2 regions of the Frigoribacterium sp. CFBP 8766 genome follow, and region 1 is predicted to be linked to the other one. Evidence: predicted binding sites of a transcription regulator. Region 1 holds the regulator's gene; the other holds the start of a gene.
What was found. The regulator HrcA, encoded in region 1, represses chaperone genes, less so after heat shock. The targets are predictions, from matches to a motif close to TTNGCACTCGNNNNNNNCGAGTGCNAA.
Positions count from the first base shown of each region.

Region 2: a site for HrcA is predicted at 3,699-3,725, ahead of groL (chaperonin GroEL). Genes of this name have one in related genera too.

Region 1 is NZ_JACYTX010000002.1:605,080-611,938, forward strand. Features, by position in the region: gene IFT90_RS08630 (PhoH family protein) at 1-346, opposite strand, end outside; gene IFT90_RS08635 (HIT domain-containing protein) at 336-740, opposite strand; gene IFT90_RS08640 (16S rRNA (uracil(1498)-N(3))-methyltransferase) at 838-1,587, opposite strand; gene dnaJ (molecular chaperone DnaJ) at 1,590-2,705, opposite strand; gene hrcA (heat-inducible transcriptional repressor HrcA) at 2,800-3,822, opposite strand; gene IFT90_RS17530 (DUF4870 domain-containing protein) at 4,078-4,590, shown strand; gene hemW (radical SAM family heme chaperone HemW) at 4,693-5,919, opposite strand; gene IFT90_RS08665 (DUF1990 family protein) at 5,922-6,674, opposite strand; gene lepA (translation elongation factor 4) at 6,678-6,859, opposite strand, start outside.
Region 2 is NZ_JACYTX010000001.1:628,861-635,719, reverse strand. Features, by position in the region: gene IFT90_RS03085 (HAMP domain-containing sensor histidine kinase) at 1-1,487, shown strand, start outside; gene groL (chaperonin GroEL) at 2,039-3,658, opposite strand; gene IFT90_RS03075 (cold-shock protein) at 3,793-3,996, opposite strand; gene IFT90_RS03070 (LytR C-terminal domain-containing protein) at 4,189-4,779, opposite strand; gene IFT90_RS03065 (DUF3263 domain-containing protein) at 4,806-5,099, opposite strand; gene IFT90_RS03060 (DUF2332 domain-containing protein) at 5,191-6,153, opposite strand; gene msrB (peptide-methionine (R)-S-oxide reductase MsrB) at 6,311-6,739, shown strand; gene IFT90_RS03050 (nitroreductase family protein) at 6,739-6,859, shown strand, end outside.

The DNA of each region.
Region 1 (6,859 bases):
TGGGCTGGCCGAACACGTCGGACGGTGCCGCCGCCCCCGAGTCGAGCAGCTTCGCAGACGTCTCGACCTCGGCCGGCGCGAGGTCGTGGCCTCCGCGGACGAGCCCGACGAGCTCGTCGACGAGCACCCGGGCCCGGCTCACGGACGCGGTCGGGCCCTCGAGGGCGACCTCGTTGCCCCGGACGAGCACGCGCACGTCGGGGTACTGCTTCTCGACGGTGCGCAGCAGGCGGTCCTGGGGACCGAGCAGCTGGACCATGGCGACACCGTCGACGGTGAGGTCGACGCGCGTGGTGCCCTCGCCTGCGGGCTGAGGGTCGGTGGAGCGGGTCTCGCTAGTGGGCAAGGGAGCCTTCCTCGAGGGGGCCTGCGAGCACATGGGCGTGCACGTGGAACACGGTCTGGCCGGCGGAGGCGCCGGTGTTGAAGATCAGTCGGAACTCGCCCGTGCCGCCCGAGACCGCCACGACCTCGTCGCCGACGAGTGCCGGGTCGGAGGCGAGCGCCGAGGCCGTCGACACGACGTGGGCGAGCAGGGCCGGATCGGCGGCCGCGAGCTCGACGACGTCGCGGTGACGCGAGGTCTTGGGCACGACGAGCACGTGGAACGGTGCCTGGGGCGCGATGTCGCGGAAGGCGATCACCGAGTCGTCCTCGAAGACCACGTCGGCCGGGATCTCGCGCGAGATGATGCGGCTGAAGACCGACGACTCGGTCGGTGCTGGCTCTGGCTCGGACATGCGTCCCATGGTAGTCGCGGCCGCCGACACGGCCCCCACCAGCGGCACGGCCCTCAGCGCCGGCACGGCGCCACGGCCCCCGCCGGCGGCCCGGCGCTTACCAGCGCCCCAGCCGCACGCTCAGCACCGCGAGGGCGGCGGGCCCCGCCGTCGAGGTGCGCAGCACGGCGTCGCCGAGCCGAACCGGCACGGCACCCGCGCTCGCGAGCAGCTCGAGCTCCGTGGGCGAGATGCCGCCCTCGGGGCCGACCACCACCAGGACCGACGACGGCGCGCCTCCCCCGCCCTCGACGACGACGTCGGAGAGCGCCCGCTCGGCGCTCGGCTCGAGCACGAGGACGAGCGCCCTGTCGTCCGCGGCCCGTGCCGCGACCTGCTTCGTCGTCGACAGCTCGGAGACCACGGGAGCCCACGGCCGGATCGCCTGCTTCGTCGCCTCCCGCGTGATGGAGCGCCACCGGGCCGTGCCCTTCGCCACCTTGGCGCCCTCCCAGCGCGAGACGCTGCGGGCGGCCGACCACGGCACGACCTCGTCGACGCCCAGCTCGGTCGCGGCCTGGACGGCGAGCTCGTCGCGGTCGCCCTTGGCCAGCGCCTGGACGAGCACGAGCCGGGTCCCCGGCCGCTCGACCCGGGCCACCTCGGCGGCGACCAGCGTGAGCCGCGAGTCCGTCGCCTCGACGACCTCGCCCCGCACGGACGTGCCGCGCCCGTCGCCGAGGGCGAGTGCCTCGCCGACACGGACCCGGCTGACCGTGACCGCGTGCCGCGCCTCCTGCCCCTCGACCACGACAGTGCTCCCGACGGACGCGTCCGTCAGGTCGTCGACCAGGTAGAAGTGGGCCACGATCAGAAGTGCAGGAACCGGTCGCGGAGCTTGCCGAACAGGCCCTGCTGGAACTGCGAGAGCTCGGGCGCCGCCGAGCGGCGTCCGGCCGCGAACTTCTCGATGAGCTCTCGCTCCTTGTGGCTGAGCTTTGTCGGCGTCACCACCTGGATGCCGATCTTCAGGTCGCCGCGCCCGGTGCCGCGGAGCTTCGTGATGCCCCGGTCGCGGATCGTGATGACGTCGGCGCTCTGGGTGCCGGCCTTGAGCTCGATCTCGACCTCGCCGTCGAGCGCGTGCAGGGTCGTCTCGGTGCCCAGGATGGCGTCGGCCATCTGGACCTCGAGGGTCGCGAGCAGGTCGTCGCCGTCGCGGCTGTAGATGTCGTGGTGGCGCACCTTGACCTCGAGGTAGAGGTCGCCGTTGGGCCCGCCGGCCTGGCCGACCTCGCCCTGGCTCGGCAGCTGCAGCCGGATGCCCGTGTCGACGCCCGCGGGGATGTCGATCGGGATCGTGCGGCGCGCGCGCACCCGGCCCTGGCCCTGGCAGGTCGGGCACGGGTTCGGGATGACGGTGCCGTAGCCGCGGCAGGTGCCGCAGGGGCTCGACGTCATGACGTTGCCGAGCAGCGACCGGACGGTCCGCTGGATCTGGCCGGAGCCGTGGCAGATGTCGCAGGTCTGGGGCGAGGTGCCGGGCGCGCAGCACGACCCGTTGCAGGTCTCGCAGAGCACGGCCGTGTCGACCTCGATGTCGCGGGTCGTGCCGAAGACGATCTCCTCGAGGTCGACCTCGAGGCGCAGCAGGGCGTCCTGGCCGCGCTCGCGACGCGATCGCGGGCCCTGTCGCTGACCCCCGCCTCCTCCGCCTCCGAAGAACGCGTCGAAGATGTCGCCGAAGCCCGCCGCGCCGCCGCCCCCGCCGCCGAACCCGGCCTGCGGGCCGAGGTCGTAGCGCTCGCGCTGCTGCGGGTCGCTCAGCACGTCGTAGGCGTGCGTGACGTCCTTGAAGCGCTCGGAGGCCTCGGGGCTGGGGTTGACGTCCGGGTGCAGCTCGCGTGCGAGCCTGCGGTACGCCTTCTTGATCTCGTCGGGCGTCGCCGACCGGTCGACTCCGAGCACGTCGTAATGATCTGCCACTTGTTCTCGTCTGCCTCTGGTGTCTGGGGGTGGTCTCGTGGGGGCTGGTCAGGGGGCGCGGCGCGGTCGCGCAGGGCCGGGGAGGTGCGGGTCGTCAGCGCTCGGAGAGCAGCGACGACAGATAACGGGCCACCGCACGCACGGCGGCCATGTTGGTCGAGTAGTCCATGCGCATCGGGCCGAGCACGCCGAGGCGCGCGACCTCGCTGCCCGTCGAGGTGTACCCGCTCGCCAGCACGGACGCCTGGGAGAGGCCGAAGGAGGCGTTCTCTCGTCCGATGCTCGCGGCCACGTCGACCGCGTCGAGCTGCATCTCGCCGAAGAGGCGCAGCAGGGCCACCTGCTGCTCGATCGCCTCGAGGACGGGGTAGAGGTCGCCGCTGAAGTCGTCGCCGGTGCGCACGAGGTTGGCCGCGCCGGCCATCACGAGGCGTTCCTGACGCCCGGCGGCGAGCTGCTCGACCAGGCTGGCGACGACGACGCCGACCACGACGGCCTGCTCGGGGCGGAAGCCCTCGTGCAGGTCGCCGAGCAGCGCGGCGGCCGCGCTCAGCTCGGTGCCGCCCACCGCCGCGTTGAGCGCCCGGCGGAGCTCGGCGAGGAACTCGTCGTCGACGACGACGGGCAGCTCGACGAGCCGCTGCTCGACCTGCCCCGTGTCGGTGATGAGCACGGTCATGACACGCCGCTCGGCGAGGCTGACCAGCTCGACGTGCCGCACGCGCGCCCGCGAGAACGAGGGGTACTGCACGAGCGCCACCTGGTTCGTCAGCTGGGACAGGAGGCGGACCGTGCGGCCGAGGACCTCGTCGAGGTCGGCCGAGTCGCCGAGGAACGTCTCGATCGCCTGCCGCTGCGCGGTGGTCAGCGGACGCAGGTCGGCGAGGTGGTTGACGAAGAGGCGGTAGCCCTTGTCGGTCGGCACCCGACCAGAGGAGGTGTGGGGCGCCGCGATCAGCTCTTCTTCTTCGAGGAGCGCCATGTCGTTGCGGATCGTGGCGGCCGAGACGCCGAAGTGGTGCCGCTCGACGATCGACTTCGAGCCCACGGGCTCGCGGGACGCGACGTAGTCGTGCACGATGACGCGCAGCACCTCGAGACCACGTTCCGAGACCACGACGCACCTCCCTCTCGCACGGCCGGCGGCGGGGCACGTCACGACGACGACCCGAGCTCGCTGGCACTCGTCCTGCCAGACTGCCAATCCTACGTCACGCGGCCCGCGAGGCCTACTCGACCCGCACCTCCTGCCCTATGCTCGCCGTGACGCCCGCCGGACCACCTCGTCCGGCCGGGCGGCCAGCACCGACCACCCGCGACGCGCCCGTTCGCCTCGACCCGGTCGGGCCCACGACGACGAACAGGTGAGCAGATGACCGACACCCCTCCCTCCCAGCCGAACGACCCGCAGGGCTCCGGCTGGGGCCAGCAGCCCGGTCAGGGCCAGCCCGGCCACGGGCAGCAGCCCGGTCAGCCCGGCCCGCAGCAGCCCGGCTACGGCCAGCAGCCCGGCTACGGCCAGCAGCCCGGCTACGGCGCCCCGCAGCCGCCTCAGCCCCTGCGCCCCGAGGACGAGAAGCTCTGGGCCACGCTGATCCACGTCGGCGGCATCCTGCTCAGCTTCGTCGCGCCCCTGGTCGGCTACCTCGTACTCAAGGACCGCGGCCCGTTCGTCCGCGAGCACAGCCGCGTCGCGCTGAACTTCCAGCTGACCGTGCTCATCGCGTACCTCGTCGGAGGCGCCACGTCGTTCCTCGGCATCGGCCTCGTGATAACGCTCGTCGCGGGCATCCTCGTGATCGTCTTCGGCATCATCGCCGCCCTGGCGGCCAACCGGGGCGAGTACTACAAGTACCCGCTGAGCATCGAGTTCATCAAGGCGTAGCCCGCCGGCACGCCCGTCGAGGCGCGTCTCCCGTCTGGGAGGCGCGCCTCGCGTCGTCTCGGCAGGACGTCGCCCCACGAGCGTGCCCCGGGCAGGTCGGACTCAGACCGGGAGCAGCCGGCGGACCACGGCGTCGGCCATGAGTCGCCCCGTGCGCGTGAGGACGACCCGACCGGCCAGCGCCTCGCGCCCCTCGACCCAGCCGTCCGCGATCAGCCCGGCGACGGCCGCACGGCCCTCGGGATCGAGGTCGGAGGTGGGCAGGCCCTCGCGCATCCGGACGGCGAGCAGCACCCGCTCGACCCGACGCGTCTCGGCGTCGAGGGTCTCGCGGCCGGCTCCGGGCGACTCCCCCGCGGCCATGCGCTGGCCGTAGGCGGCCGGGTGCTTCACGTTCCACCAGCGGACCCCGCCGACGTGGCTGTGCGCGCCCGGGCCGACGCCCCACCAGTCGTGGCCCTGCCAGTACGACAGGTTGTGGCGGGAACGGTGCTGCTCGTCCCGCGCCCAGTTGCTCACCTCGTACCAGCCGTAGCCCGCGGCGGCGAGCCGGTCGTCGGCGAGCTCGTACATGTCGGCGGCGGTGTCGTCGTCGGGCTGGGCCACCTCGCCACGGCGGATCTGCCGGGCGAGCTTCGTGCCGTCCTCGACGATGAGCGAGTACGCGGACAGGTGGTCGGGCTCCTGCTCGAGGGCGACGTCGAGCGACCGGGACCAGTCGTCGAGCGTCTCGCCGGGCGTGCCGTAGATGAGGTCGAGGCTGACGTCGAGCCCGGCGTCGCGCGCCCAGCGCACGACGAGCGGCACGCGCTGGGGGTCGTGCGTCCGCTCGAGGGTCGCGAGCACGCTCGGCACCGCGGACTGCATGCCGAAGCTGACGCGCGTGAAGCCGGCGGCCGCCAGCGCCTCGAGGTACTCCGCGTCGACCGAGTCGGGGTTCGCCTCCGTCGTCACCTCGGCGCCGTCGACCAGCCCCCAGGTGTCGACGACCGACGAGAGCATCGCGGCGAGGTCGGAGTGCGGCAGCATCGTGGGCGTGCCGCCGCCGAAGAAGACGGTCGAGACCGGACGAGGAGGCAGCCCGGCACCCTCGAGGACGCGACCGGCGAGGCGCACCTCGTCCACCGCCTCCTGCGCGTAGTCGTCACGCCGGGCCCCGCGCAGCTCGTCGCCCGTGTAGGTGTTGAAGTCGCAGTAGCCGCAGCGGACCCGGCAGAAGGGCACGTGCAGGTACACGCCGAAGTTGCGGTCGGCGACGCCGTCGACCACCGAGGTCGGCAGCGAGCCGTCGACGGGGGCAGGGTCGCCGAGGGGAAGGGCTCCGGGCACCGTCAGTCGCCCGACCGGCGCGAGCCGGGCTCGCGGATCTCGTCGTCGTGGGCTGCCTCGGCGGCGGCCTCGAGGTCGACGTCGGCCTCGGCGGGGACGTCGGGCTCGCTGAGGCTGAGGGCACGCAGGTAGCGACGCGTGTACATCGCCTGCTGGCGGCGCATGAAGGGCTCGACGAGCTTCCAGCGCCAGGTGCTCGGGCGGGAGAACGAACGGATCGACAGCCAGACGGAGCCGTCGTCGGTCTGGTCGACGACCCAGCTCTCCTCGCCGCTCTCCGGGTGGCCGTCGAGCGTGCCGTAGGCGAAGCCCTTGCGCCTCGGCTCGTCGACGACGTAGACGACCCGGACGGGCGCCTGCACGCTGCGGCCGTAGGCCGAGATGGACAGGGTCGCCGTCGTGCCCGCGGTGAGGAACGGCGTGCCGTCCGGCGCGAAGCGGGACTCGTCGCGGCCCTGCTCCCAGTGCGCCGGGTCGACGGGGACGCCGTCGTCGTCGAAGGTGACGGGGTGGTAGCCGCCCTCCTCGACGGGCGGCACCGAGTCGACGTGGACCTCGATGCCGCTGCGCTCCTGGATCTTCCAGGTCATCGTGGCGATCCACGCCGCCTCGAAGCGGGCGTCGCCGTGGCCGACCCTGGTGCGGTACTCGGCGGGGCGGAAGCCCTTCGGCGGGTACTGCATCAGGTCGGGCGCCTGCGTCGCCCCGACCTCGCCGTAGGTCGTGTGGGTCTCGGCGTGGGTCGAGCGGCGCATCGGCTACTTCTTCTCTTTCTTCGCCTCGGTGTCGCCGCTCAGGGCGGCGATGAACGCCTCCTGGGGCACCTCGACGCGACCGATGGTCTTCATGCGCTTCTTGCCCTCCTTCTGCTTCTCGAGCAGCTTGCGCTTGCGGCTGATGTCGCCGCCGTAGCACTTCGCGAGGACGTCCTTGCGCATGG
Region 2 (6,859 bases), on a different contig from region 1:
ACGAGCTGCAGGGCGGCACGGGGCCCGACCTCTCGGCCGTCGACCTGCCGAAGGCCGGCACCACGGCCGAGCCGATGAGCGTCTACAACTCCGACCACGACCAGCAGTGGCGCATCTACGCGTTCGACAAGACCCTGACGCAGCGCGACCAGACGACCGGGGTCGTCGAGCAGATCGACGCCACGATCGTCACCGGCACCAACCTCGCCAGCACCAACGCCGTCATCGGCCGCTTCAGCGGCATCTTCCTGGGCTTCGGCGTCTCGGTCATCGTGCTCGGCGCCGCCCTGACCCGACTGCTCGTCACGTCGACCTTCACTCCCCTGCGCGACGTCGAGGCCACGGCCGCCCGCTTCGCCGACGGCGACTTCAGCCAGCGACTCGACTCGACGACGCCCAACACCGAGGTCGGCAGGCTGAACCGGTCGCTGAACACGATGCTGAGCCGGATCGACTCGGCCTTCGACGACCGGTCACGGACCATCGACCAGATGCGGCGCTTCGTCGGCGACGCCAGCCACGAGCTCCGCACCCCGCTCGTCAGCCTGCGCGGCTACGCCGAGCTCTACCGGATGGGCGCGCTGACCAAGCCGGAGGACGTCGCCCAGGCCATGGACCGCATCGAGAAGGAGGCGATCCGGATGGGCGTCCTCGTGCAGGACCTCCTCGCGCTCGCCCGTCTCGACGAGTCGAAGCCGCTGGAGCTCGGCCCGGTCGACCTGGTCGCCATCGCCCGCGACTCGGCCCTCGACACGATGGCGTCCAACCCGGACCGCGACATCGCCGTCGTGGTGCACGACCCGGTCGTCAGCGACGGGGCCGAGGAGGTGCCCGCGGCCGACCTGTCGGCCGTGCCGGACGACGCGGTCGCCGTGCCGCCCGGGTCGACGGGGGCGATCTCGTTCGCGGGTGCCACCCTCGCGCGCCTCCGTGGCCTGCGGGCCCGTGCCGTCAGGGCGGGCGATCCCGTGGACGACGGGCAGGCGGGCGACCTGTCGGGCCACGGCCCGCAGGCGCCGGCCGTGGTGCTCGGCGAGGAGAACAAGCTGCGCCAGGTGATCACGAACTTGATGGGCAACGCCATGCGTTTCACGGAGCACGACAGCCCGATCGAGCTCGCCGTGCAGTCCGACCCGGGCCGCGGCGTCGCGACGATCGACATCGTCGACCACGGCGAGGGCATCCCGCCGCAGATCCGGGAGAAGATCTTCCAGCGCTTCTGGCGTGCCGACTCGTCGCGGACCCGCGACACGGGTGGCTCGGGCCTCGGCCTGGCCATCGTCTCCGGCATCGTGTCCGCGCACGGCGGCAGCGTCGACGTCTTCGACACCCCCGGAGGCGGTGCGACGTTCCGCGTCGCGCTGCCGCTGTTCCCCGAGGCTGGCGGCGCTGGGTCTGGGGCTGGCGCTGCGGTCGGCGCGGGCGCCAACGCCGGTGCTGGCGCTGGCGCTGGCGCTGAGATGACGCCCGCGACGCCCGCCTCCTAGTCGAACCCGGGGTCTCAGGCCCGCAATTCGCGCGTGATCCGTCTTCCGGGAACCGCCGAGGCCTGTCGCGCAGACTCGTGCCGCGCGGATCACTCTCGGCTTGCGACCCCACGCCCCCGAGAAGGTGCGGCGCAGCCGCGGCTCCTCCCCCCTCGAGCGCCCCACCCGTGATCCGCGCGATCCGTACTGCCGGCCCCGCGCCTCCTGCACGGAGGCCAAGGCTGCACGCAGATCACTCTCGAACCACGGGCATGCTGCACATGCCGACCGGCGAGCCTGCTGCAGCGGAGAATCCGGGTATCCAAGGGCCTTCGAGCGCGCTGCGGTCGGGTTCTGCGGCTCACGCGCACGTGAAGGCTCCTAGCGCGCAGATGCCGACCTGAACTCCTCCATCAGCGGCTTTTCCCTCGATTGCGACGCGCGACGACACCGTCTGGTCGGCATGTGCGGAAGAGCACCCCCACGAGCACACGCACGCACCCGCACTCACGCCGAAGGGCGGCTCCCCCGGAGGAGAGCCGCCCTTGCGGTGTGACTGGTGCGGTCGCGGACTAGAAGTCCATGCCGCCCGAGGGGTCGCCGGCCGGGGCCGGGTTGCGCTCGGGCTTGTCGGCGACGACGGCCTCGGTGGTCAGGAACAGACCAGCGATGGAGGCGGCGTTCTGCAGGGCAGAGCGGGTCACCTTGGCCGGGTCGATGATGCCGGCGGCGATCATGTCGACGTACTCGCCGGTCGCGGCGTTGAGGCCGTGTCCGACGGGCAGGCTGCGGACCTTGTCGGCGACGACGCCGGGCTCCATGCCTGCGTTGAAGGCGATCTGCTTCAGCGGAGCGTCGATCGCGACGCGCACGATGTTCGCGCCGGTCGCCTCGTCGCCCTCGAGGTGCAGCTCGGCGAGAGCGGTCTTGCCGGCCTGGATGAGGGCGACGCCACCACCGGCGACGATGCCCTCCTCGACGGCTGCCTTCGCGTTGCGGACGGCGTCCTCGATGCGGTGCTTGCGCTCCTTGAGCTCGACCTCCGTGGCCGCGCCGGCCTTGATGACGGCGACGCCGCCCGCGAGCTTGGCGAGGCGCTCCTGGAGCTTCTCGCGGTCGTAGTCGCTGTCGGTCGCCTCGATCTCGGAGCGGATCTGACGGACGCGGCCCGCGATCTGCTCGGGGTCGCCGGCGCCCTCGACGATGGTCGTCTCGTCCTTGGTGATGACGACCTTGCGTGCACGGCCGAGCAGGTCGAGCGTCGCGTTCTCGAGCTTGAGGCCGACCTCCTCGGCGATGACCTGGCCACCGGTGAGGATGGCGATGTCCTGCAGCTGGGCCTTGCGACGGTCGCCGAAGCCGGGGGCCTTGACGGCGACCGACTTGAAGATGCCGCGGATCTTGTTGACGACCAGGGTCGCCAGCGCCTCGCCGTCGACGTCCTCGGCGATGATGAGCAGCTGCTTGCCGCTCTGGATCACCTTGTCGACGACGGGGAGGAGGTCCTTGATGTTCGAGATCTTCGAGTTGACGATGAGCACGTAGGCGTCCTCGAAGACGGCCTCCTGGCGCTCGGGGTCGGTCACGAAGTACTGCGACAGGTAGCCCTTGTCGAAGCGCATGCCCTCGGTCAGCTCGAGCTCGGTGCCGAAGGTGTTCGACTCCTCGACGGTGACGACGCCCTCCTTGCCGACCTTGTCGATGGCCTCGGCGATGAGCGCGCCGATGGTGGGGTCGGCGGCGGAGATCGAGGCCGTGGCCGCGATCTGCTCCTTGGTCTCGATGTCCTTCGCGTCGGCGAGGAGCTGGGCCGAGACGGCGGCGGCGGCCTTCTCGATGCCGCGCTTCAGCGAGATGGGGTCGGCGCCTGCGGCGACGTTGCGGAGGCCCTCACGGACGAGCGCCTGGGCGAGCACGGTGGCGGTGGTGGTGCCGTCGCCGGCGACGTCGTCCGTCTTCTTGGCGACCTCCTTGACGAGCTCGGCACCGATCTTCTCGAACGGGTCGTCGAGCTCGATCTCCTTGGCGATGGAGACGCCGTCGTTCGTGATGGTGGGGGCGCCCCACTTCTTCTCGAGCACGACGTTGCGGCCGCGCGGGCCGAGCGTGACCTTCACCGCGTCGGCCAGGATGTTCAGGCCGCGCTCGAGGCCACGACGGGCCTCTTCGTCAAAAGCAATGATCTTAGCCATGTGTTTCCTCGTCCCTCCCGGACGTCATGAAGCAGAAGCATTGGCACTCACCAACGGCGAGTGCCAGGGACGATTCTGGCACTCTCACCTATGGAGTGCAAGTGAGCCCCGCACCTCGTGACGCCCGGCAGGGGTCAGGCCAGGCGGACGCTCTCCGCCTGCGGCCCCTTGTCGCCCGTGCCGACCTCGAAGACGACCGCCTGGCCCTCCTCGAGGACCTTGTAGCCGTTCATGTCGATGGCGGAGTAGTGGACGAAGACGTCCTGTCCGCCCTCCGTCACGGTGATGAAGCCGTAGCCCTTCTCCGCGTTGAACCACTTGACGGTGCCCTGTGCCATGGTGTCGTTCCCCTTGCTGTGCTCTGGTGCGGCGCGTGCGGTGGTGCCAGTGCCGGGACCAGATGCTAGCCAGGGCGCGCGGGCCCGCAGAAGGCCTCGGCGCAGGGTTAACCCGCTAGAAGTGACGAATTCACACGTTCCGCAACGGGACGGCAACACGACCGCAACGGGACAGCAACGAGGAGGCGCGCCTCAGGGCGCGTAGTCCGCCCCCAGCACCGCGGTCACCGACGAGTCGGGGAACGCGTCGCTCAGCTCGACCGTGGTCGCGCCGAGGTCGCGGGCCACGCCGCGGGCCACGGCCTCGTCGGCCGCGTCGGCGTAGTAGACGATCGTCGAGGGCACGGTGCCGTCGGCGTTGCCCTGGCCGGCCACGGTCCAGCCGGTCTCGGCGAGCGCCAGCGACGCGCTGCTCGCGAGCCCGCTCGTCGTCGTGCCGTTGAGCACGGTGATCGTGGTGACGTCGGGGTCGACGGACGCCGGGTCGGCGGCGGCGACGGTCTCGGCCGGCGTCGTGGGGGCGGCGGTCCCGTCCGTCGCGTCGTCGGCCGGCGTCCCGGACCCGGCCTCGGCCGTCTCGTCGGAGGTCGGAGAGACGAACTGGAAGCTGTCGTTCGCGACGCCGAGGTACACGACGCCCGCGCCGACGAGGACGCCGACCGCGAGGGCGCACCACGCGAAGACGACCCAGCCGCGACCTCGCCGTGCCACGGCTCGGTGGGCCCCGACCCTGTGCAGGTCGCCGGGCACCTCGTCGAATCGGTCGCGGGGGTGTTTCGCCATGGTGTGGTGTCGGTCTTCCGTGTGGGTCAGCGGTCGGTCGGCCCGAACGAGCGGGCGGCCCTCGCCCGCGAGCGCTCGTCGCGCAGTCGCAGGAGCCTCCCCACGAGCATGGGCGAATAGGCAAGTGCAGCAGGTCTGTCGAGGAGGGAGCCGAGCATCTGCTGATAGCGCGCGGTCGTGAGGCCGAGCTCGCGCCGCACCGCCGCCTCCTTCTGTCCGGGCGAGGAAGGGGCACGCTGCTCGAAGTCGAGCAGGGCACGGTCGCGCTCGGACAGCGCGCTCGTGCGCACGTCCCCGCTGCCGCTGCCCTCGTCGCTCACTGCCCCGCCCTCTCGGTCCCGGCCAGCTTAGGGGCGGGCGGCGGAGCAGCCGGGGAGGCGCGGGGCGGTTCGGCCGGTCCGCTCCCAGCCGTCAGCCGGTCGTCCACAGGCGGGTGCCGTGGGCGTCCCCCACCGCCAGCGCACGTCCGTCGAGGGCGAGCACGGCGAAGGCCTCGTCGACGGGCACACCGTCGGGCAGCACGACCGGCACTTCGTGCAGCAGGCCCCGCCGCTCGTACGAGATCCACCGCGCGCCCAGGCCGCCCACCAGGTCGACGAACTCCTGTCGACGGCGTCCGGGCAGGTAGACGAGCGTGCCGGTCGAGACGACGACGAGGGTCGCGTCCCGGGGCGCCTCGGCCGCGAGCCGCACGAGGTCGTCGACGGCGTCGCCCCGCTCGACCCGAGGAGGCGCGGCGGCGGCCACCGAGACAGCCTGCGCCAGCAAGGCGGCCCGCCCCGTCGCCCCGGGCGGGAGCAGCGCCTCGAGCCAGCCCACGTCCCCCGCGGAACGCACGTCGAGCGGGTCCAGGTCGAGGCCCGCGCGCCAGACGACCTCGGGCAGCCGCACCTCGCCGAGGTCGCCGTGCACGACGACGTCGAGCTGGACGGAGCTGTCCGGGGCGCCCCAGCGGACGTCGCCCGCGCGGTGCCCGTATCGGTCGGGCAGCAGGCCGAGGCCGGCCGAGGCGCCGACCTCGAGCAGGGCCACCGGCCCCTCCACCCGAGCCAGGGCGAGCGACACGGGGCTGGTGCGCCGCACGTCGTTGGTCTGCGTGAGCCGCCGGCCGAGCTCGTCGAGGAACCGGTCGGGGTGGTCGAGCAGCCAGCGCCGCAGCTCGGGCCAGGGGCCGAGGGGCGCACCCAGCCACCTCGCGACGGCGAGCACCAGCACCGGCTGACGCCGCGCCTCCTCGGCTCGCTCGACCAGCGCGAGCACCTCGGCGTCGGCGGCGACGCCTCGGGCCGCGGCCGCCCAGGTCGGCGACCCCTCGAGCAGGACGGCGTCCGCGTAGGCGGCGAAGCGGTCGGAGAGGGTCGGCGGCGGGGTCACCGGCCGAGTATCGCACCCCTGGGAGGCAGCCCCGAGGAGGCGGCGGCGCGGAATGGGCGTCGGCGGCGCGGTGTTCAATGGAGAGTCCCCGACGAGCAGGCCCCGACGCCTGCGAGTCCCCCCTGACGCAGAGGAGTGCACCATGGCGAACGAGCCCGTGTCGTACCAGGTCGAGAAGTCCGACGAAGAGTGGCGTCGTGAGCTCGACCCCCAGGCCTACCAGGTGCTCCGCCAGGCGGCCACCGAACGCCCGTGGACGGGCGAGCTGCTCGACGAGAGCCGTGCCGGCGTGTACGCCTGCGCCGCCTGCGGCGCCGAGCTCTTCAAGAGCGGCACCAAGTTCGACAGCGGCTGCGGCTGGCCGAGCTTCTACGAGTCGGTCGACCCGGAGGCCGTCCAGCTGATCGAGGACGACTCGCTCGGCATGGTCCGCACCGAGGTCCGCTGCGCGACCTGCGGGTCGCACCTCGGCCACGTGTTCCCCGACGGCTTCGGCACCCCGACCGGCGACCGCTACTGCATGAACTCGATCTCGCTCGACTTCAAGGCCGAGGGCACCTCGGCCGGCGACCAGGCCCAGGCCTGATGGGCGCCGTCGCCGACGCTGCCCGCCGGCGACGGTCCCGCTCGAAGGTGACCGACGAGGCGCCCGGGCACGAGCAGCTGCTCGAGCTCGTGCAGGCGGCCGCGACGGTGGCCGACCACT